DNA from 4 places in the Streptomyces sp. NPDC002817 genome. Region 1 is predicted to be linked to each of the others. Evidence: riboswitches for the same ligand, from Rfam matches in the RefSeq annotation. Region 1 holds a riboswitch; each other region holds the start of a gene.

Region 1 (5,483 bases):
GCGGTGTGCAGGGTCATCAGGGTGATGACGCCGGAGCCGTCCTCGTCCTCGTCGGGGATCTGGTCGGAGTCGGCGACGAGCGCGACCCGCTCGAGGAACGCGGCGAGACCGACCGGAGCCGCCGCCTCACCTTCTGCGGCTTCCCCGGACTCCTGCTCGAACTCCAGGGCCACGGCGGCGAGTTCCTGGAGGTTCTCGATCCGGGTCTCGTCCTGCGGGTCGGTGGAGGCCTGCAACTCGGCGAGATAGCCGGTGCGTTCGAGCACCGCTTCCAGGACGGTCGCCGGGCCCGCGCCGGACTCGACGATCGTACGGAGCTCCTCCATCAGCACGTTGAACCGCTTCACGGCGTTCGTCGACCGCGCGGCCATGCCGTACGCCTCGTCGACCCGCTTCAGCGCCTGCGGGAAGCTGATCTTCTCGCGCTGGGACAGGGCGTCGATCATCGCCTCGGCGCGCTCACCGATGCCGCGCTTGGGGACGTTGAGGATGCGGCGCAGCGGCACCGAGTCCTCGGGGTTGGCGAGGACACGCAGGTAGGCCAGGACGTCCCGGACCTCCTTGCGCTCGTAGAAGCGGACGCCGCCGACGACCTTGTAGGGCAGGCCGACGCGGATGAAGATCTCTTCGAAGACCCGGGACTGGGCGTTGGTCCGGTAGAAGACGGCGACGTCGCCGGCCTTCGCGTCGCCCGAGTCCGTCAGTCGGTCTATCTCCTCGGCGACGAACTGTGCCTCGTCGTGCTCGGTGTCGGCGACATAGCCGGTGATGCGCGCGCCCGCGCCCGCGTTGGTCCACAGGTTCTTGGGGCGGCGGGACTCGTTGCGCTCGATGACCGCGTTGGCGGCGGACAGGATCGTCTGTGTGGAGCGGTAGTTCTGCTCCAGCAGGATCGTCGTCGCGTTCGGGTAGTCCTCCTCGAACTGGAGGATGTTGCGGATCGTCGCGCCGCGGAAGGCGTAGATCGACTGGTCGGCGTCACCCACGACACACAGTTCGGCGGGCGGGAGGTCGAACTCGGCCGGGGGTACGTCGACGGGGTGCTCGTTCGTCCCCACCAGCTCGCGGACCAGCGCGTACTGGGCGTGGTTGGTGTCCTGGTACTCGTCGACGAGGACATGCCGGAAGCGGCGGTGGTAGTGCTCGGCGACGTCCGGGAAGGCGCGCAGCAGATTGACCGTGGTCATGATCAGGTCGTCGAAGTCGAGCGCGTTGGCTTCCCGCAACCGCGACTGGTACATCGCGTAGGCCTGGGCGAGGGTCTTCTCGAAGCCGTCGGTGGCCTGGGCGGCGAAGTCCTCCTCGTCGATCAGCTCGTTCTTGAGGTTGCTGATCTTGGCGCTGAAGGACTTGGGCGGGAAGCGCTTGGGGTCGAGGTCGAGGTCACGGCAGACCAGGGCCATCAGACGCTTGGAGTCGGCCGCGTCGTAGATCGAGAACGACGACGTGAAGCCGAGCCTCTTGGATTCCCTCCGCAGGATCCGCACGCACGCGCTGTGGAACGTCATCACCCACATCGCGTTCGCGCGCGGGCCGACGAGCTGCTCGACGCGCTCCTTCATCTCGCCCGCGGCCTTGTTGGTGAAGGTGATCGCGAGGATCTGGCCCGGGTGGACGTTCCGCTCGGCCAGCAGGTAGGCGATGCGGTGGGTGAGCACCCGCGTCTTACCGGAGCCGGCGCCGGCCACGATGAGCAGCGGGGTGTCGGAGTGGACGACGGCCGCGCGCTGGTTCTCGTTGAGCCCGTCGATGAGCGCGGCCGCGTCCAGGACCGGGCGCGGGGCGCCGTCGCGGTAGTACGCGTCCCGGTCAGGCGGCACGTCGAACCGGCCGCCGAACAGGTCGTCCGGAACGGGTTCCGGTACGTGCTCGTCCTCGGGCGGCGGGGGCTCCTCCTCGCGGCCCTTAGGGGCTTGGAGGTCCGCCAGGAAACTGTCGTCAAAGAGGCTGCTCATCGCTCTCCGAGTCTAGGGCTCCCCACTGACACCCCGCCGCCGCCCTGAGAACATGGGCTCTTTTCAGCGGTCGCCGCGGAGGCCGCTCCAGAGTCCGAGCGCCTCCCGGACCTGGCCACCAGGAGCCTTCTCGCTCCTCGTCATCGATGCGTCACGATCCGTGACCGGCCATGCGGGCGCGCGCCTTCCCGCCGTACGGGTCGACGGCCACGGCCGAGCCACCCGCCGGCGCGTCCGGAAGCGGGCGGACGTCGCCACTCCGCCCAAAATGCCCACAAGCCGGTGCAGATCGTTCCGTATTCACCATCGTGAGCAACGTCCTGACCTAAGGTCACGAAAATGTATCGGGCCTATCGGACATCAACCTTCACAGGGGCCACACCCGTTGGCTACCGTGCCGGAAGGCCGTACGACCCCCACCGGCGAACGTCGCCGGGCCGCGCGGCCTCCGCCGAATCCGGAGCGCCGCCGCGCACCCGGAACCGGGGACCCACCGAACTTGGGGTGAATCGGCCAACTCCCGTACCGGGAACGGCCGTAGGGCAACCCTTCCGAACCACCCGCCCGAACCCGACAGCTAACTCGGTAGGCGGAGCATGGAAGGAGTCGCCGACCTTGGCGTCGCACCGCAAGTCGCCTCCCCCGGGTACGCGCGTAGCCGGCATACGCACACCCGCTCTCGCCACGGCCGCCCTCACCTCCGTGGCCCTGCTCTCCCAGACGGCCACCGCCGCGCCGTCGACCGATGACAAGCCGAGCATCGAGGAAGTCGAGAAGAAGGTCGACGACCTCTACCGCCAAGCGGAGTCGGCGACCGAGAAGTACAACTCGGCCAAGGAGAAGACCTCCAAGCAGCGCAAGGAGGTCGACACCCTCCTCGACGACGTCGCCCAGCGCACCCAGAAGCTCAACGAGGCCCGCGAGGAGCTCGGCACCTTCGCCGCGGCCCAGTACCGCACCGGCGCCTCCGCGCCCGACACCGCGACCTTCCTGCTCGCGGACTCCCCGCAGGACTACTTCGACCAGACACAGCTGATGGGCCGGATGACGTCCCGTCAGAAGGACGCGGTCGACGACTACGTCACCGAGCAGTCCGCGACGATGAAGAAGCGCCAGGAGGCCACCGACAGCCTCGAGACGCTCTCCGATTCGCAGAGCGACCTGAAGACCGCCAAGGCGACCGTCCAGCGGAAGCTGTCCGACGCGCGCGAGCTGCTGTCGCAGCTGACCGCCGAGGAGAAGGCGCGCCTCGCGGCGATCGAGAAGAAGAAGCAGGAGGAGGCCGCCCGCAAGGCCGCCGAGCTGGCGAAGCAGCAGGCGGCCGAGCAGAAGGCCGCGGAGGAAGCGGCCGCGGCCGAGGAGTCGGCGAGCAGCTCGTCGTCGTCCTCGGAGGCCTCGGACTCCTCGTACGCCACGAAGGCCGAGAAGGCCCTCGCCTTCGCCCGCTCACAGGTCGGCAAGCCGTACGTCTGGGGCGCCACCGGCCCCGACTCCTACGACTGCTCCGGCCTCACCCAGGCCGCCTGGAACGCCGCCGGCATCACCCTCCCCCGCACCACCTACGACCAGGTGAACGCGGGCACCACGGTCACCCTCGCCAACGCCAGGCCCGGCGACCTCGTCTTCTTCTACGACGATGTCACCCACGTCGGCATCTACATCGGCAACGGCAAGATGATCCACGCGCCGAAGCCGGGGGCGTACGTGCGCGAGGAGTCCATCTTCTACGACGGTGAGTCGGCGATCCACAGCGTGGTACGGCCGGCCTGACGTGCGGCAGGGCCCTGGCGTCAGTGACCTCCCCGGTTCTCGACGCAGGGCCCCTCGCCGGGCTGGGGCTCGGCGTAGACGCCGTGCACCTCTCCGGTCAGCTCGTCCTTCGTCACCCGTCCGGAGACGCACACGACGCCCGTGTAGACGGCGTAGTACCCGTTCCCGACGGAGACCCCGTGCTTCTCACCGCACCCGACACGCTCCAGCGCCGCCTCGACCCGCTCGTCACCGAAGACACCGAACTCCCCCGACCCGCCCTCCTTCCGGACCTTCGCCAGCTCCGCGAGGATCAGCTCGGCCGACGCCTGCCCACTGGCCTGCTGCTCCGCGCTCAAGGACGCCCGCATGCGGTACGCGTGGTTGTCGGCGTAGTTGGGGGGAGCGTCCACGGGTCCGTCCTGCTGTCCTCCGGCCGTGTTCGAGGCGGAAGGTGAGGGGGAGGAAGGCAGGGCGGTGGGCGTCGCTGTGGACTGCGCGCACTTCGGCGGGGGCGGATAGGAGTAGGTCGGAGTGGCCGACCGCGCGGCGCCGGCTCCATTGGCCTCCCCACCTTTTTGACTTCCGCATGCGGTGAGACCGACCGCCGCGAGGGCGGCGCCGACGAGGGCGACTGATCGTCTGAGGGACATGGCGAGAGTCTGGCGCCCCGGACGGTCGGTTGTCATGAGCGGAACTACTCAGACGACCGGCAGATCTGTCCCGGCATCGGGCGGTGAACGCCCAGGCGGGCGGGGTCCGACATGATCCGGCGTGGGACGCGTCCGCCCATCACTCAAGGCACCGGCCGCCGGGCCGCACGCCCTCCCGTGCCTGCGCCCGCGCGTATTTGCCCGCGCCCGCTCGCGCGCCCCGCCCTCGAGCCGGGCCGCGCTCCTTAGCATCGCCCCATGTCCGGCGCCTCTTCCCACTCCCCTCAGTCCCCCCTCCGCGCCTGGTGGGCCCAGCGGCCGCCCGCCGCCGGGGCTGCCGTGATGGCCACCGGCATCGTGTCCGTCGGTCTGCATCTGACGGGGCACGAGACCCTGTCGCGGATCGCCCTCGCCCTGGCCGGCTTCGCATGGGTCGCGCTGGCCGCCGACTTCGCCGCACGGCTGCTGTGGGACCGGGCGAGGTGGGTGGCGGAGGCCGAGACACCGGGCGCGCTCACCGCCGTAGCGGCCACGGCCGTGCTCGGCACCCGGGTCTCGGCCCTCGGCCGGCAGCAGCTCGCCGAGGCGCTGCTCGCGATCGCCGCGCTGTTGTGGCCGGTGCTGATCGCGCTGGTCGTGACGCACTGGACGCGGCGGATGCCGGGGGCGGTGTTCCTGGCCTGCGTCGCCACGCAGGGTCTCGCGGTACTCGGCGCCACGCTCGCCTCGGCCGTGTCGACGGCGTGGCTCGCCCACGCGGCGCTCGTGCTGTTCTGGCTCGGCCTCGTGCTCTACGGCATCGCCCTGGCCCGCTTCGACCTGCGGCAGGTGACCGCGGGCGCCGGGGACCACTGGGTGGCCGGCGGGGCGCTCGCCATCTCGGCGCTCGCCGGGTCGAAGCTCGTCGCGGCCGACAGCGCGCCGCTGTACCTGTGGAACGACGACGACAGCGGCGTCCTGCGGGCCGTGACGCTCGCGCTGCTCGTGCTCGACCTGGCCTGGTACGTCGTACTGCTCGTCGCGGAGGCACTGAGGCCCCGGCCGCACTACGACGTGCGCCGCTGGGCGACCGTGTTCCCGATGGGCATGACATCGGCGGCGACGCTGTCCGTCGCCGCCGCCCTCG
Region 2 (5,483 bases), on a different contig from region 1:
CGCGCACGCGGTGCCGCGGCCCGCAGCGTGTCGAGGTAGGCGCGATAGGCGGCGCGGAACTCGTCCGGGCCCCACGCGGTGTCGTTGGTACCCTGGTTCACCACGATCACGTCGGCCTTGCGGTCCGAATCCGCCCTGGACCCGGCGTAGTTCCAGCCGTAGGCGTCCGATGCCGTCGGCACTCCCCCGTTACCGGTCTGGATCACGCCCTGGCGCCCGAAGCCGACCTGGGTCAGCGAGGCGTGCAGGGCGTCGGCGACCAGCGTGGGATAGGCGGCCGTACCGTCGGCGCAGTCGGAGGTGTTCACGTCGCACAGGGCCATGACGCCCTGGGTGACGGAGTCGCCGTAGAACGCCAACTGCGTTGCGTGGTGGCCCTTTTGGCCCAGCAGCCGGCCCCGTACACCGGTGAGCACGACACCGGTCTCCAGCGGCGGTGTCCACCGCTCGGCCCGCGAGAAGACGTCCTTCACGGACAGCTCGACGGTGTGCGGCCCCCGTCCGGCCGCTCGGATCTCCAGGTCGTTCCGGTCGACGGCGTACAACTGCTTCGGGCCGCTGTCGACCGATACGTAGATCTGCGCGGGCACGGTGGCCGACGAGACGTCGAAGAGGGCGTGGACGCTGTCACCGGTGAAGCGGAAGCGCAGCCGCGCACCGGAGTTGACGGTGGTCGCCGCCTCGGCGGTGCGACCCCAGTGACCCTCGTAGACCAGGCGCCGGTCGTCGGGGCGTACGACATCGCCGGCGGCCGCCACCGGCTGCACCGCTCCCATGACCAGCCCCGCGGCCACCGCCGCGATCAAGCAGCTACGTCTCATGACGGGATCTCCTCGGTGGCGCGCAGGACGGCCGGTGTCTTGACGGTGACCGGGTTCCGGCCGTTGGACGGGAAGTAGCTGTCACCGCCGGTGCAGAACGCGTTCCACGCGCACCTTCCGCTCGGGGCCGCCGGGCTGCCCGCCGCGAGCCGGTACGCGGAGGCCTTCGGGGCGCCCGGCGCGATCGCGTGCGCGGTCCACTTCACCGAGCCGTCGGGCCAGTGGCCGGTGACCCGGCTCCGGACGGGGACGTCGTCGCCGGCGGCGGCGGTCGTCAGCCCGAACCTCTGCTGCGGCCGGTACGCCCCGCGGGCCCACGGCACGCCCCAGGTGGTACCGGCGTGGGCGTCGGGCGTCGCGCCCTCCGGCCAGTGGAGTTCGGCGTCGTCCGCGTCGGCCGCGGCTGCGGCGCCCTTGATGACGGTGCGTCGGTCGACGCCGGGCACGGGGACCTCCGGATGATGCGGATAGAAAGCGCTTGCATCGCTACGGAGATCACTGTGTCCCCACCTTCCCCTCGCTGTCGACGCTTTGGACAGCCGTGCCACAAGAACGCAATAAAGTGATCATGAAACCGCAAGAGCGAACACCGAAGGCCGGACCCGGGGATCGGGATCCGGCCTTCGGTGGCACAAGGGGAGGGCGTCAGCTGACGGAGACGCCCTTCGCACGGAGGTAGGCGAGCGGGTCCACGTCCGAGCCGTAGTCCGGGGTGGTGCGGATCTCGAAGTGGAGGTGCGGGCCGGTCACGTTGCCGGTCGCGCCGGAGAGACCGACCTGCTGGCCCTCGGTGACGGTCTGGCCGGACGAGACCGAGAGCGAGGAGAGGTGGGCGTACTGGGCGTAGTAGCCGTCGGCGAGCTTGATGACGACCTGGTTGCCGTACGCGCCGCCCCACCCGGCGGAGACGACCGTGCCCGCACCCACGGCCTTGAGCGAGGTACCGGTCGGGACGACGAAGTCGACGCCCGTGTGATAGCCGCTGGACCACATGCTGCCGGACATCCGGTACGGGGTACCGACGGTGGCGCCGGCCACGGGGAGGGTGAAGCCGCTGGAGCTGCTGGTGCCGGCCGTCTCGCTGCTCTGCGTCGCGGTCGTCGAGTTCGACGAGGAGGACTCGGAGGAAGAGGACTTCTGCGTCTCCGCCGACTTCTGCGTCCCCGCGGACTTCTCCGTGCTCGCCGCGGCCTTCTTGCCGATGGTGAGCTTCAGACCGGGGTGGATCAGCGCCGGGTCGGAACCGACGGCCTCGCGGTTGTCCGAGTAGAGCTTCTGCCAGCCACCGCTGACGTTCTGCTCGTCGGCGATCTTCGAGAGGTAGTCACCGGACCGCACCGAATAGGTGCGCACGGTCGCGGTGTTCGCGGCGCTCTTCTTCTCCGCGGTCTTCTTCTCGGCGGCCGTCTTCTCGGCGACCGGAAGGGACTGGACGGCCTTTTCCGAAACGGACTGCGGGGTGGCCGCGTGGGCGCCTGCGGCACCCATCAGCGGGAGGGCGAGTGCGGCCCCACCGGTGCCGGCGACGGCGATCGAGCGAGTGAGGCGCTGGGCCTTCGGACGGCGGTGCTTACCCTTCGCGGGCATGGCGAATTCCTCTCCGGCGCCTGCGAGGTGAGCTGTCGGGTTCGGGCTGGAGATGCCCGGCCGCACCGAAGTGCGACTTAACCCCTAGCCGTTCCGGAGACCGGAACAGGCGGTTGTACCTGTGGGTCCCCCGCTCCTGCCGTTCACGGGTGAGTTGTGCGGTCCCCGGGCGGCGGCAGGATTGGGCGTCCGTCCGGATTGATGGCGAACGTAAGCGAGCAAGACGCAAAGGGACAAGTGAGAGGTTCCACGTGAATGCGTTCCTCTTGATCCGCTGTGAGAATTACCGGTCACCCTGCGTGCATTACGCACGCCTCCCGCCATGCAAAACCCCTGGAAAAGAACGGGAATTACGTGAACATGACGGGCGACGCACGGTCACGGGTATGACGCTCCTCACGTGGCACATTCACAGCTTCCCTTATTCCAGAGCGAGTTGGAATGAAGGATAAGGAAGGCGCCAATTCGGACAGACGGCTCAGATGCGACGCAGCCGGAGAACTGCCGCATCCAGGTCGCCGCGCAATCCGACGCGAAGTCCGTGATGCAGCAATACGGCACCCCTGCGAACTTCGCCCGTTTCGAGGCATTCGTACGACGCTGTCGGGTCGAGCCCGCGCAGCCGCAGCGCCGGCACCGGCTCGCCGTAGCTCTGCGCCTGGAGCCAGGCGAGCACGACGGTCTCGTCCCCGAGAACGTACTGGACGGCACTGAGCCCGCCCCGCGGCGGTCGCAGCCGGTGGAGGTCACCGCGCTGCACCACGGGCCGGATCTCCTTGTAGAGCTCCACCCACTCACGGGCCTCGGCGAGCTCCTCCTCGCTCCACTGCGTGAGGTCGCCGCCGACACCGAGCACTCCGGCCATCGCGCTGACGAACCGGAAGCGCAGCGAGCTGACCCGGCCGTTGAGCATGGCGTTCGGACTGTCGGTCACCCAGGCGGCCATCACGCGCGCGGGGTGGATCTGACCGAAGCCGTGCTGGATGGCGAGCCGGTCGAGCGGGTCGGTGTTGTCGGAGGTCCACACCTGGTCCGTGCGGCCCATGACACCGAGGTCGATACGGCCGCCTCCGCCCGAGCAGGACTCGAACGCGACCCCCGGATGGGCGGCCCGCAGCCGGTCCAACAAGGCGTAGTAGGCGTGCACATGGTCGATCCAGAGCCGCTGCGGGTAGGGCTCGCCCGGCCAGCCCGCGTCGGTGAAACTGCGGTTGAAGTCCCACTTCACATAGTCGATCGGGGCGCTGGTCAGAAGCGCGTCGAGGTGACCCCAGAGGTACTCCTGGACGTCCTCGCGCGCGAGGTTCAGTACGAGCTGATTGCGGAATTCCGTCCGCTTTCGTCCTGCTTGGTGCTGAACCCAGTCCGGGTGCGCCCGGTACAGCTCGCTGTCCGGGTTGACCATCTCGGGCTCGACCCAGATGCCGAACTGCATGCCGAGTGCGTGCACGTAGTCGGCGAGGGGCTTCAGGCCGCCCGGGAAGCGGTCGTGGTTGGGCGTCCAGTCGCCGAGGCCGGCGCGGTCGCTGGTGCGGGTGCCGAACCAGCCGTCGTCGACCACGAACAGCTCGACGCCGATCGCCGCGGCCCGCCGGGCGAGGGTGCCCTGCTGCTCCTCGGAGATGTCGAACTCGGTGGCCTCCCAGGAGTTGAACAGCACGGGCCGGTCCCGGTCGGCGTCCGGGATGACGTACGCCCGCTGGTACGCGTGCCAGGCCCGGCTCGCCCCGCCGAAGCCGCCGTCGCTCCACAGGCCGGCGAAGACGGGCGTCGTGAAGGACTCCCCCGTCGCCAGCCGCAGCAGGCCCGACTCGTCGTGTCCGACCCCGCCGGTGATCTGCACGCGCGCGTCGGAGAGTTGGGCCACGGCGATGCGCCAGGAGCCCGACCAGCCGAGGGCGCAGCCGTAGACCTCGCCGCGCTCCTCGGTGGCGTCCGTGTCCAGCGCCACCCACGGCAGGTACTGGTGCCCGGTGTGCCCGCGGCGGCTGCCGATGACCTTCTCGCCGTAGGTGAGCGGCGCGCCGGTCAGCCGGGACTCGGCGGCCCAGCGGCCGTGCAGATGGGACAGCTGCCAGTCCTCGCGGTCGGGCAGGGTCCAGGTGGCGGAGTCGGCGCGCAGGAGCTCCACGGTCCCGGGCCCCTGGTTGTCCAGGGTCACCCAGCGCTCCACCACATCGCCGCGCATCCGGTAGTGCAGCGTGATCGCCAGCCCGCCGTCGCGGAACCGGAGCCGCAGTTCGTCGCCCTCCGTGTCGCCGGAGGTCTCGTGGGACTCGAAGGTCCACTCGGTGCCGCGCCGCTCGTCGGTCCGTACGGACAGCGCGGGCCGCACGAAGCGGGGGCCGCCCTCGACGGGGTACTCCTCGCGACCGTCGAGCGGGGACTCGAAGCCGCGTTCGGCGGGCAGCGGACGGGCGGCGAGTTCCTCGGCGTCGGCGAGCTCGATTCTCGAGCCCCAGTGGAGGTGCAACAGGACGTCGTCCCCGGTGAGGTGGACGGCATAACTGCTGGCAGGCCCGGAGAGAAGCCAGGTACGGCCGGTTTCGGAGATCTCCAGCATCAAATCCTCACAGATACAAACAGGTGCGCTCAAGTGCCAACATCATCAACGGCCGCGAGCCCAGGGTGCAACGCCTGTGGACAACTGATTGCCCCAGGAACCGATGTCGTATCGTCGAGGAGGTGCCCGCTGACGAGCCGTGGCGGCGGGACCGGCTGGGAGGAGCCCCCGTGACGCAGCAGATCCCGTCGACCGAGCCCGAGCTGACCGGAGTCCGCAACTTCCGGGACGTCGGCGGTCTGCCGACGGCGGACGGACGGCGGGTGCGGTACGGAGTGCTGTTCCGCAGCGGTCACCTGGCGCACGCGACCGACGAGGACGCCGCGTTCCTCTCCTCCCTGGGGCTGCACACGGTCTTCGACTTCCGCAACGCCTCGGACCAGAAGCTGGAGGGCCCCGACGTCGAGCTGCCGGGCGTGCGCAATGTGAACCTCCCGCTGAGCGACCCGGCGGACGGCTCGGAGTTCTGGAAGATGGTCCGGGACGGCGAGATCGAGCAGCTGCGCGAGATC
Region 3 (5,483 bases), on a different contig from region 1:
CCAGGAGGTCCAGGAGGTCGCCAAGGCCCGCCTGCGCCCCGACAACCGCGCGGTGCTCGTCTACGAGCCCGTCTCCGGAGAGACCGCCGAGGACGCGGATCCCCCGGAGGACCCCGAGGCCGAGGCCACCGTCGAGGCCGGCGACAAGAACGAGGAGGCGGCCAAGTGACCGAGCTCGCCACGATGGAATTCCACCCCCGGCCGCAGGCGGGCGAGGCGCGGCCGTGGGCCTTCCCGGCCCCCGAGCGCGGCACGCTCGACAACGGCCTGACGGTCCTGCGCTGCCACCGCCCCGGCCAGCAGGTCGTCGCCGTCGAGGTCCTCCTCGACGCCCCGCTGGACGCCGAGCCGGCCGGCCTGGACGGCGTCGCCACGATCATGGCGCGGGCCTTCTCGGAGGGCACCGACAAGCACACCGCCGAGGAGTTCGCCGCCGAGCTGGAGCGGGCCGGCGCCACCCTCGACGCCCACGCCGACCACCCCGGCGTACGGCTGAGCCTCGAGGTCCCGGCGTCGCGGCTGCCCAAGGCGCTCGGTCTGCTGGCCGACGCCCTCAGAGCGCCCGCGTTCGCGGACAGCGAGGTCGAGCGCCTCGTCACCAATCGCCTCGACGAGATCCCGCACGAGCTGGCCAACCCCTCGCGCCGGGCCGCCAAGGAGCTCTCCAGGACCCTGTTCCCGGCGGACCTGCGCATGTCCCGCCCACGCCAGGGCACCGAGGGGACCGTCCGGAACATCGACTCCGCGGCCGTACGCGCCTTCTACGAGAAGCACGTCCGCCCGGCCACCGGCACCGTCGTGGTCGTCGGTGACCTCACCGGCATCGACCTCGACGCGCTGCTCGCCGACACCCTCGGCTCGTGGACCGGCTCCCAGGCCGAGCCGCGTCCGGTGCCGCCGATCACCGCCGACGACACGGGCCGTGTCGTCATCGTGGACCGGCCCGGCGCCGTCCAGACGCAGCTGCTGATCGGCCGGATCGGCGCCGACCGGCACGACCGTGTGTGGGCCGCGCAGGTGCTCGGCACGTACTGCCTCGGTGGCACCCTCACCTCCCGCCTGGACCGCGTCCTGCGCGAGGAGAAGGGCTACACCTACGGCGTGCGCTCGTTCGGGCAGGTCCTCAGGTCCGCTCCCGACGGTACGGGCGCCGCGATGCTCGCCATCAGCGGCTCCGTCGACACCCCGAACACCGGTCCGGCCCTGGACGACCTGTGGACGGTCCTGCGCACCCTCGCCGCGGAGGGGCTCACCGACGCAGAGCGGGACGTCGCCGTGCAGAACCTCGTCGGCGTGGCCCCGCTGAAGTACGAGACCGCGGCGGCCGTCGCGAGCACGCTGGCCGACCAGGTCGAGCAGCACCTGCCCGACGACTACCAGGCCACGCTGTACCGCCAGCTCGCCGCGACCGGCACCGTGGAGGCCACCGCGGCGGCCGTCAACGCCTTCCCGGTGGACCGGCTGGTGACGGTCCTGGTCGGCGACGCGTCCGCCATCAAGGAGCCCGTGGAGGCCCTCGGAATCGGTGAAGTGACCGTCGTGTCCGCCGAGTAGCGGCACGCGCGTGAAGGGGCCCTGGTGACTGACGTGTCACCAGGGCCCCTTAATGTCCGAATTAGGGGAGAGGTTGCCTGTCTGCCCTGTGGCATGCGCTACAAAAGCCCTGATCCGTTTGGGGTTTGAAAGTCGCCCCGCTTAGCGTCATCCGGGCTGTTCGTCAGGCAGTGCGCCGCGCCCGCGGCACCGGACAGCCATCGCCGAGTCCCCGTACGGCGCGAGCCAGGGGAGCCGGGGACCCACATTTATGTAGTCCCTGGGGTGAATCGGACGCCCGCGCGTGCAGCGAGGGGGTCCGTAGGAGACCTTCCTGCTCCGAACCCGTCAGCTAACCCGGTAGGCGAGAGGGAAGGAAAGGACCAGCCACTACATGGCGTTCACGCGCGCCACCGGGAAGCACCGCCGTCCCAGCCGGATGAAGCGCACCACCGCCCACGTGGCGGGGGTCGCGGCACTCACCACCACCGGCGTCATCGGCACCCTCGCGGCCCCGGCCCTCGCCGCGGAGCCCGCGGCCGAGCAGACCGGCCTCACCCCGGTCATCACCATCGGCGACTCGGTCGCCGCCCAGATCGACGCCCAGGCCGAGGCCCAACAGCAGGCGGCCGTCGAGGCCGCCGAGCAGAAGGCCCGGCAGAAGGCCGAGGAGGAGGCGCGCGAGAAGGCCGCCGCCAAGGCCGAGAAGGAGCGCGAGGCCAAGGAGCGCGTCGCCCGCGCCGCCGCCGAGCGCAAGCGCCTCAACAGCTACGTCGCCCCGATCTCGGGCTCGTACATCTCCACCGGCTACAAGGCCGGCGGCGCCGTCTGGTCCTCCGGCAGCCACACCGGCGTCGACTTCCACGCCGCCAGCGGCACCTCCGTCCGCTCGGTCGGCTCCGGCACGGTCGTCGAGGCCGGCTGGGGCGGGTCGTACGGCAACAACATCGTGATCAAGATGAACGACGGCACGTACACCCAGTACGGGCACCTGTCGTCCATCGGTGTCTCGGTGGGCCAGACGGTCACTCCGGGCCAGCAGATCGGCCTCTCCGGCGCGACCGGCAACGTCACCGGGGCGCACCTGCACTTCGAGGCGCGCACGACCGCGGAGTACGGCTCGGACATCGACCCCGTCGCCTACCTGCGTTCGCATGGTGTGAACGTCTGACGACGGACCGCGAGATCTTCTGAAACCCCGGCTCTCCGAGCCGGGGTTTTGCCGTTTGTGTCGCCCCGCTGTCCAAAAAATATCCATGGATTCCGGCTCGCCATCGGAAATTCCCGCTCTTTGCAATAGAGTCACTGAACACACGTCAATCATCGACGTTTCACGGGGATTAAGGCGGAGGTCGGTCATGCGTATTCCGGCGCACTCGGTATGCACCGCGATCAGGGACGACATCGTCGCCGGTGTCTACGAGCGCGGCAGCCGCCTCACCGAGGAACTCCTCGCCCGTCGCTACGGGGTCTCCCGTGTCCCCGTCCGGGAGGCGCTGCGCACTCTGGAGGCCGAGGGCTTCGTGGTGACGCGGCGGCACGCGGGCGCGTGCGTGGCCGAACCGACCGAGCAGGAGGCCGCCGACCTGCTGGAGATGCGGATGCTCCTGGAGCCCCTGGGTGCCTCGCGGGCCGCCCAGCGGCGCACCGAGGCACATCTGAAGGTCCTGCGCGGTCTGGTCAGGCTGGGCCAGGAGCGCGCCAGGAGGGGCAACAGCGATGACCTGCGGTCCCTGGGCGGCTGGTTCCACGAGACGCTCGCCCAGGCCTCCGGCAGCCCCGCGCTGACCTCGATGCTGACCCAGCTGCGGCACAAGATCTCCTGGATGTACGCCGTGGACGCCCCGGCCAACCCCGTCGAGTCCTGGGCGGAGCACGGCGCCATCGTCGACGCCGTGGCGCGCGGCGACGGAGAGCGCGCGCGGGCGGTCACGGCGCTGCACACGGAGCGCTCGACAGCCGCGCACCGACTCCGATTCAACGGCGCGGGAGATCGGCCGGAGCGTGTGAGGAACTCGCAACATCCCGTAAACATGCCGAGCCTGCGGCATTAACACGAGAGCCGTATACAAAGAGGCAGTAATTCGTGGGGGATTATTTCTGCTGCCTTTGAGCGGGAAATGCAAAGGGCTCGCCCGATAAATTCGGACGAGCCCTTCTGTGGTGCCGTGAATCAGTCGGCCCCGGTAAATCAGACGGTCTCGGGAAGCTCCTCGAGACCCTCGGAGACCAGCTTCGCCAGTCGGTCGAGGGCGGCGTCCGCGCCCTCGGCGTCGGAGGCGAGGACGATCTCCTCGCCGCCCTGGGCGCCGAGGCCCAGAACCGCCAGCATGGAGGCCGCGTTGACGGGGTTGCCGTCGGCCTTGGCGATCGTCACGGGGATACCGGAGGCCGTGGTGGCCCGGACGAAGATGGAAGCGGGGCGGGCGTGAAGACCCTCGGCCCAGCCGACGTTGACGCGGCGCTCAGCCATGTGATGCTGCCCTTCGGTGTTCAGGGTTGTCTAGACCAGTTTCCCACAACGTGAAGCGTCTCCGGATCGGACCTGTGTCCCGTCCGGGGTGAGTCGTCGGACCGCGGCCTCGGTCCGACTTCCGTCCTTGAGTGATCCTCTTGCGTTCTCCACAGACTGCCTCGCGCCGTTGTCGTACGCGAGCCGTAATCTGGGGCCCATGCAGACCTCGCCGGACCGGCACGAGTACCCCGCGCACTGGGAAGCCGACGTGGTGCTGCGCGACGGCGGCACCGCGCGCATCCGCCCCATCACCGTTGATGACGCCGAGCGCCTGGTCAGCTTCTACGAGCAGGTGTCGGACGAGTCGAAGTACTACCGCTTCTTCGCGCCCTACCCTCGTCTGTCCGCCAAGGACGTCCACCGCTTCACGCACCACGACTTCGTGGACCGGGTGGGACTCGCCGCCACGGTCGGCGGTGAGTTCATCGCCACCGTACGCTACGACCGCATCGGCGCCGATGGAATGCCCGCGTCCGCACCGGCCGACGAGGCCGAGGTCGCCTTCCTCGTGCAGGACGCCCACCAGGGCCGGGGCGTCGCCTCCGCCCTCCTCGAACACATCGGGGCCGTCGCCCGCGAGCGCGGCATCCGCCGCTTCGCCGCCGAGGTGCTGCCCGCCAACAACAAGATGATCAAGGTGTTCAGGGACGCCGGGTACACCCAGAAGCGCAGCTTCGAGGACGGCGTCGTCCGCCTGGAGTTCGACCTCGAACCCACCGACCGCTCCCTCGCCGTGCAGTACGCGCGCGAGCAGCGCGCCGAGGCAAGGTCGGTGCAGCGGCTGCTCACGCCCGGCTCGGTCGCCGTGATCGGCGTCGGCCGCGCCCGTGGTGGCGTGGGCCGCGGCATCTTCGACAACATCCGCGACGCCGGCTTCACGGGCCGGCTGTACGCCGTGAACCAGGCATTCCCCGACAAGGAGCTCGACGGGGTACCCGCCTACCGCTCGGTGCGCGACATCGAGGGGCCCGTCGACCTGGCGGTCGTCGCCGTGCCCGCCGAGCACGTCCCCCAGGTCGTCACCGAGTGCGGCGAGCACGGCGTGCAGGGACTCGTGGTGATCTCCGCGGGGTACGCCGAGAGCGGGCCCGAGGGACGCGAACGGCAGCGCGAACTCGTACGGCACGCACGCGCGTACGGCATGCGGATCATCGGGCCCAACGCCTTCGGCATCATCAACACCAACCCGGACGTACAGCTGAACGCGTCCCTCGCCAACGAGAAGCCCCGCCCCGGCCGTATCGGCCTCTTCGCCCAGTCCGGTGCCATCGGCATCGCCCTGCTGTCCCGCCTGCACCGACGCGGCGGCGGCGTCACGGGGACCACGGGCGTGTCCACCTTCGTCTCCTCCGGCAACCGCGCGGACGTCTCCGGCAACGATGTTCTTCAGTACTGGTACGACGACCCGGACACCGACGTCGTCCTCATGTACCTG
Region 4 (5,483 bases), on a different contig from region 1:
AGGGCGCGGAGCGGGCCCGTACGGCGGGTCTGGCCGCCGACGTGGTCTCCCTGGGCGCCGACCTGGACTGGCCCGGCCTCCTGACGGACCTGTCGGCCCGGGGCGTGCGACGCCTCATGGTCGAGGGCGGCGGCAAGATCCACACCCAGCTCCTCCAGCAGGGCCTGGCGGACGAGCTCCAACTGGTCCTGGCCCCCCTCTTCGTCGGCGACGCGGCCGCCCCCCGCCTCTTCGGCCCCGGCGCCTACCAGGGCGGGCGCCTGCGCCTGGTCGAGTCCCGGCAGATCGAGGACGTCGTCCTCATGCGCTACGAGCCCACCGCACCCGGCGTCCCCGCCGCCGACCGCCACTGGCTCCGCCTCGCCTGCGAACTGGCCGCCCTGTGCCCGCCGTCCCGGACCGCGTTCAGCGTGGGCGCGGTGGTGGTCGCCGCCGACGGCACGGAACTCGCGCGCGGGCACTCCAGGGAGGGTGGCGACTCCGTGGTCCACGCGGAGGAGGCGGCGCTGGCGAAGATCGAGGCGGGGGATCCGAGGCTGGCCTCGGCGACGGTCTACAGCAGTCTGGAGCCGTGCGCCCGGCGGGCCTCGCGCCCCGCGCCCTGTGCCCGGCTGATTCTGGAGGCGGGGGTGCGGCGGGTGGTGACGGCCTGGCGGGAGCCCGACACGTTCGTGGAAGGAGCCGACGGGAGTGGGCTCCTGGCGGCGGCCGGGGTGTCCGTCGTGGTGCTGCCGGAGTTCGAGGAGCAGGCCAAGAGGCCGAACCTTCATCTGCCGGGGTGAGCATCACCGAGCCGTCCGGCGACGGAGGACGAGGCCCGCTCGGACGCCGGGTGACGGACCGATCAGCCCAACATTTCCTGCGCGCCGCTCCCCGGAGGGCGACGCTGCCACCATGAGGTCAGCCCGATTCCGTGCCGCCGTCGCGCTTCTGCTCGCCCCCCTTCTCGCCACCGCCTGTGGGACCACCGACTCCGGTACCCGCACCATGGCCCGTGCACTGCCCCCCGACGCGGCGTTCACCCACCCCGGTGTGCTGGTGAGCGACGCCCAGCTGAATGCCGTACGGGAGAAGGTCACCGCGGGGAAGCAGCCGTGGCTGAAGGCCTACCTCGACATGAGGGACAGCAAGTACGGGGCGTACAAGTACCGGGCCGAGCCGTACGCGAGCGTGGACTGTCCCGGTGGGGAGCACGCCGACCGGCCCGCGCACGGGTGCGTCGAGGAGCGTGAGGACGCGATCGCCGCCTATACACAGGCGCTCCTCTTCCGTGTCACCGGCAAGCAGCAGCATGCCGTCAAGGCGCGGGAGATCATGGACGCCTGGTCGGCGAGGATGCGGAAGCACACCGAGGAGGACGCGGGGCTCCAGACCGGGTGGGCCGGGGCGACCTGGGCGCGGGCCGCGGAGATCGTGCGGCACAGTGCGGGCGCGGGGTGGCCGCAGGACCGGGTCGCGCGGTTCCAGGACATGCTGCGGAGCGCGTATCTGCCCGCCGTCACCCGCAAGGTCCCCGACTACAACGGCAACTGGGACCTCGTCATGACCGACGCGGCCATCGGCATGGCCGTCTTCCTCGACGACCACAAGGCCTTCGACCATGCGCTCCAGCGCTTCCGGGAGCGCGTCCCCGCCTACTTCTACCTGGAGAAGGACGGGCGGGTGCCGCTCACCCCGGCCGGGTCGGGGGTGAACACGCCGACGAAACTGACGACGTACTGGTTCGGGCAGAAGACGTACCAGGACGGCGTCTCCCAGGAGACCTGCCGCAACTTCAAGCACGTCGGCTACTCCATCGCCGCCACCGCTCACATCGCCGAGACCGCCTGGCACCAGGGTGTCGACCTGTACGGCGAGGTCAAGGACCGGCTGAAGTCGGCGCTCGCCTTCCACGCCCGGTACCAGGCCGGCGAGCCCGCGCCCGCGTGGCTGTGCGGCGGGAAGGTGGACCGGAACATGGGACCGGACCTGGAGGTCGCCCTCAACCACCTGGAGAACCGCCTCGACGTCTCCGTCCCGGCCGCCCACAAGCTCGCCGAGGAGACCCGGCCCGCCGGTACCGACAATCTCTTCGTGTCCTGGGAGACCCTGACCCACGCGGGCAACTCCGCCGGCTGAAAACGCAGGTCAGCGGCGCCGAGAACAAACCGTGGTGCTGAGCGTCCCGCGGATGACGTATGCTGGTTTCACCGACGCGGGGTGGAGCAGCTCGGTAGCTCGCTGGGCTCATAACCCAGAGGTCGCAGGTTCAAATCCTGTCCCCGCTACTCACGGCTCAGGGCCGGAGTCCAGTCACTGGACTCCGGCCCTGAGTGTTTCCCCCGGTCGGGCCACACGGCTCGCCGCCCGGTGCCGGTCCGGGAAACCTGGGCATGTGGATCAGGAGGCGGTGGCGGGGCGGCGTATCTCCGCCCTCTTGCGGGCGTTGCCCGCCCTGCTGATCGTCGGTGGCGTCCTCTACGACGTCCTGACCCCTCGGGACTTCACCGCGATCCCCTTCTTCACCGCCGCCCCCCTGGTCGCCGCGCCCCTCTATCCGCTGCTCGGCATCGTCGTCACCGGGGCGGTGGCCCTGATCGCCGCCTTCGCCGTCCATATGCGGTTCGGCTTCCGGCTGGACGCCGACACCCTCACCGAGGCGCTCACCGTGGCGGTGGTCGCCGTGCTGGCCGCCGTCCTCAACCGGGTCGTGCTCCGCGGCGACCAGCGGCTCGCCTCCCAGCGCCAGATCGCCGAGGCCGCCCAGCGGGCGGTGCTGCCCGAGCCCGACGACCGGATCGGCGGGTTCGACATCGCGGTGCGGTACGAGGCGGCGCAGAAGGACGCCTTCATCGGCGGGGACCTGTACGCGGTGCAGGACAGTCCGTACGGGGTGCGGCTGGTGGTGGGGGACGTGCGCGGGAAGGGCATGGGGGCGGTGGCCGCGGTCGCCGTCGTCATCGGGGCGTTCCGGGAGGCCGCCGAGCAGGAGCCGACGCTGGAGGCGGTCGCGCGGCGGCTGGAGCGGGCGCTGGCGCGCGAGGGCAGGCGGCGCGAGGGGCACGACGCCATCGAGGGGTTCACCACCGTCGTTCTTGCCGAACTGCCGCACGGCGACGGGGTCGTACGGGTCCTCAACCGCGGCCATCCGCCGCCGTTGCTGCTGTGCCCCGACGGCACCGTGCGGGCGCTGCCCGCCGCCGAGCCCGCGTTGCCGCTGGGCATGGGCGAGCTGGGGAGCTGGCCCGACCGCGCGGAGGAGGCGGCCTTCCCGGGCGGGGCCACGCTGTTGCTGTACACCGACGGGCTGTCCGAGGCGCGGGACCGGTACGGGGAGTTCTACGATCCGGCGGCGCGGCTCGCGGGACGCGCCTTCCGAGTCCCCGGGGCGCTGCTGTCCGCGCTCGCCATGGAGGTGCGCCGGCACACGGGGGGCGGCATGACGGACGACATGGCGCTGCTCGCCGTACGACGGCCGTGACCTCAGGGGGGCTTTATCACGTGGGGTGATCGGGCGAGCGCCCTCCGCATAACAACTGACATACAGTCAATACCTGTGAGTTTACTGGAGCGCGGTCAACTCGCCCGTTTTTCACCGCTCATGGACCCGTACGTCCAGCGGAAAAAGGTTAATGATCAAGCGGAACAGCTTGGAATCCATGGTCCGGGTCTATTAACGTTCGATAACGCAGCGCGGTCGTCCCAGCCGTCACAAGAGACGGCTCCGTGCTCACGCGCTTAATCCCGCAAGGGAGCCGGGGAACCACCACCCTGGGGTGAATCGCGCGAATGCCGCCGTGAACTCACGGCCGGTATACGCGCGTAGGAGACCTTCCTGCTCCGAACCCGTCAGCTAACCCGGTAGGCGAGAAGGAAGGAAAGGAGCACGCCCACGTGGCGTCAAACCGGCCTGCCCCCGAGGCCCCGTACGTGCCGAGCCAGCGCAGCACCACCGATGTCTTCGGCTACGGCAGCTACCACCACGACGAGGGCCCGCGCGAGGAGTGGAATCCCACCGAGGAGTCCATCCGACCGGCACGCGGCAAGCACCGGGTCGCCAAGCAGCGCAGCGGGGGATTCGCCCGCAGCTCCACCGTCCTGGGCGTCGGTGTCATAGCCGCCGTCGGCGGGGCCGGCATGGCCAGCGCCAACACCGGCAAGCCGCCGGTCTCCATCTCGATGCCCGACCTTCCGTTCGTGTCGGGCGAGGAGGAGGCGCCGCAGGGTTCGGCCACCGCGCTCAGCGACCTCGCCGCGGCCCCCACGGCCGCCACCACCACGGCCGTCGCGGACAAGGCCGAGACCACCGTCTCCGACGCCGGCGAGACGCTGCGCAACCGGATCATGGCGCAGGCCGAGAGCCAGCAGACGCAGGTCGACAACAAGACGCAGCTCGCCACCCAGACCGCCGCCGCCGACGAGGCCGCCAAGGCCGAGGCCGCCGCGCTGAAGAAGGCCGCGGACGACGCCGCCGAGGCGAAGAAGAAGGCGGAGGCGGACGCCGAGAAGGCCGCCGAGGCAAAGCGTCTCGCCGAGCTGGCGAAGCAGTACACGCTGCCGACCTCCTCGTACACGATCACCTCGACCTTCGGTCAGGCCGGCTCCCTGTGGTCCTCCGGGTACCACACGGGCCTCGACTTCGCCGCTCCCACGGGCACGCTCATCAAGGCGATCCACAGCGGCACCATCACGCAGGCCGGCTGGGACGGTTCGTACGGCTACAAGACCGTCCTGACCCTCGACGACGGCACCGAGCTGTGGTTCGCCCACCAGTCGTCGATCAGCGTCAGCGTCGGCCAGAAGGTCAACACCGGTGATGTGATCGGGCGCGTGGGTGCGACCGGCAACGTCACGGGCGCGCATCTGCACCTCGAGGTCCACTCGGGCGGTGCGTCCACCGGGATCGACCCGATGGCGTGGCTGCGGAGCAAGGGGCTCACCCCCTGAGGGTTCTTGATCCACCGGCGGCCCTGACGCACACCCCCCGACGTCAGGGCCGCCGGTTTTTGTGTCACCAGTTCTGGAACGCCTGCCTCCGCTTGTTTACGGGAACTTTGCGGCTGTTCCGGAAGAGCGGTCTCCGCATCGGCGTTGACCTCGTACATGACTTCTCTTCGCAAGCTGGGCACGTCCGACCTCGAGGTCTTCCCGCTCTCCCTCGGCGGCAACGTCTTCGGCTGGACCGCCGACGAGACGCAGTCCTTCGCCGTACTCGACGCCTACGCGGCCGCGGGCGGCAACTTCGTCGACACGGCGGACTCGTACTCCGCGTGGATCGACGGCAACGTCGGCGGTGAGTCCGAGACCATCATCGGCAAGTGGGTCAAGGCGCGCGGCAACCGCGACGACATCGTGATCGCCACGAAGGTCAGCCAGCACCCCGACTTCCCGGGCCTGACGGCCGCGAACATCAAGGCGGCCGCGGACGCCTCCCTGCGCCGCCTCGGCACCGACCACATAGACCTCTACTACACCCACTTCGACAAGGTGGAAGTGCCGGTCGA

Evidence for each region. A riboswitch is a leader RNA that binds a small molecule or an ion and turns the genes downstream of it on or off. The one in region 1 is predicted to bind cyclic di-AMP.
Region 2: linked by a shared signal. The riboswitch ahead of ACWD3I_RS30240 (M23 family metallopeptidase) and the one ahead of ACWD3I_RS12995 (C40 family peptidase) in region 1 are both predicted to bind cyclic di-AMP.
Region 3: linked by a shared signal. The riboswitch ahead of ACWD3I_RS27460 (M23 family metallopeptidase) and the one ahead of ACWD3I_RS12995 (C40 family peptidase) in region 1 are both predicted to bind cyclic di-AMP.
Region 4: linked by a shared signal. The riboswitch ahead of ACWD3I_RS05965 (M23 family metallopeptidase) and the one ahead of ACWD3I_RS12995 (C40 family peptidase) in region 1 are both predicted to bind cyclic di-AMP.

Annotation. Positions count from the first base shown of each region.
Region 1 covers NZ_JBSFUY010000005.1:339,439-344,921, forward strand. The annotation lists gene pcrA (DNA helicase PcrA) at 1-1,955, opposite strand, end outside; cyclic di-AMP (ydaO/yuaA leader) riboswitch at 2,395-2,562, shown strand; gene ACWD3I_RS12995 (C40 family peptidase) at 2,571-3,725, shown strand; gene ACWD3I_RS13000 (hypothetical protein) at 3,746-4,117, opposite strand; gene ACWD3I_RS13005 (tellurite resistance/C4-dicarboxylate transporter family protein) at 4,616-5,483, shown strand, end outside.
Region 2 covers NZ_JBSFUY010000019.1:74,927-80,409, forward strand. The annotation lists gene ACWD3I_RS30230 (GDSL-type esterase/lipase family protein) at 1-821, opposite strand, end outside; gene ACWD3I_RS30235 (RIFT barrel domain-containing protein) at 818-1,267, opposite strand; gene ACWD3I_RS30240 (M23 family metallopeptidase) at 1,467-2,408, opposite strand; cyclic di-AMP (ydaO/yuaA leader) riboswitch at 2,411-2,570, opposite strand; gene ACWD3I_RS30245 (alpha-galactosidase) at 2,887-4,971, opposite strand; gene ACWD3I_RS30250 (tyrosine-protein phosphatase) at 5,142-5,483, shown strand, end outside.
Region 3 covers NZ_JBSFUY010000016.1:81,252-86,734, reverse strand. The annotation lists gene ACWD3I_RS27470 (M16 family metallopeptidase) at 1-169, shown strand, start outside; gene ACWD3I_RS27465 (M16 family metallopeptidase) at 166-1,554, shown strand; cyclic di-AMP (ydaO/yuaA leader) riboswitch at 1,746-1,915, shown strand; gene ACWD3I_RS27460 (M23 family metallopeptidase) at 1,928-2,704, shown strand; gene ACWD3I_RS27455 (GntR family transcriptional regulator) at 2,892-3,587, shown strand; gene ACWD3I_RS27450 (HPr family phosphocarrier protein) at 3,725-4,006, opposite strand; gene ACWD3I_RS27445 (bifunctional acetate--CoA ligase family protein/GNAT family N-acetyltransferase) at 4,206-5,483, shown strand, end outside.
Region 4 covers NZ_JBSFUY010000003.1:8,985-14,467, reverse strand. The annotation lists gene ACWD3I_RS05985 (dihydrofolate reductase family protein) at 1-782, shown strand, start outside; gene ACWD3I_RS05980 (alginate lyase family protein) at 895-2,118, shown strand; tRNA gene ACWD3I_RS05975 (tRNA-Met) at 2,194-2,267, shown strand; gene ACWD3I_RS05970 (PP2C family protein-serine/threonine phosphatase) at 2,375-3,460, shown strand; cyclic di-AMP (ydaO/yuaA leader) riboswitch at 3,705-3,862, shown strand; gene ACWD3I_RS05965 (M23 family metallopeptidase) at 3,874-4,926, shown strand; gene ACWD3I_RS05960 (aldo/keto reductase) at 5,083-5,483, shown strand, end outside.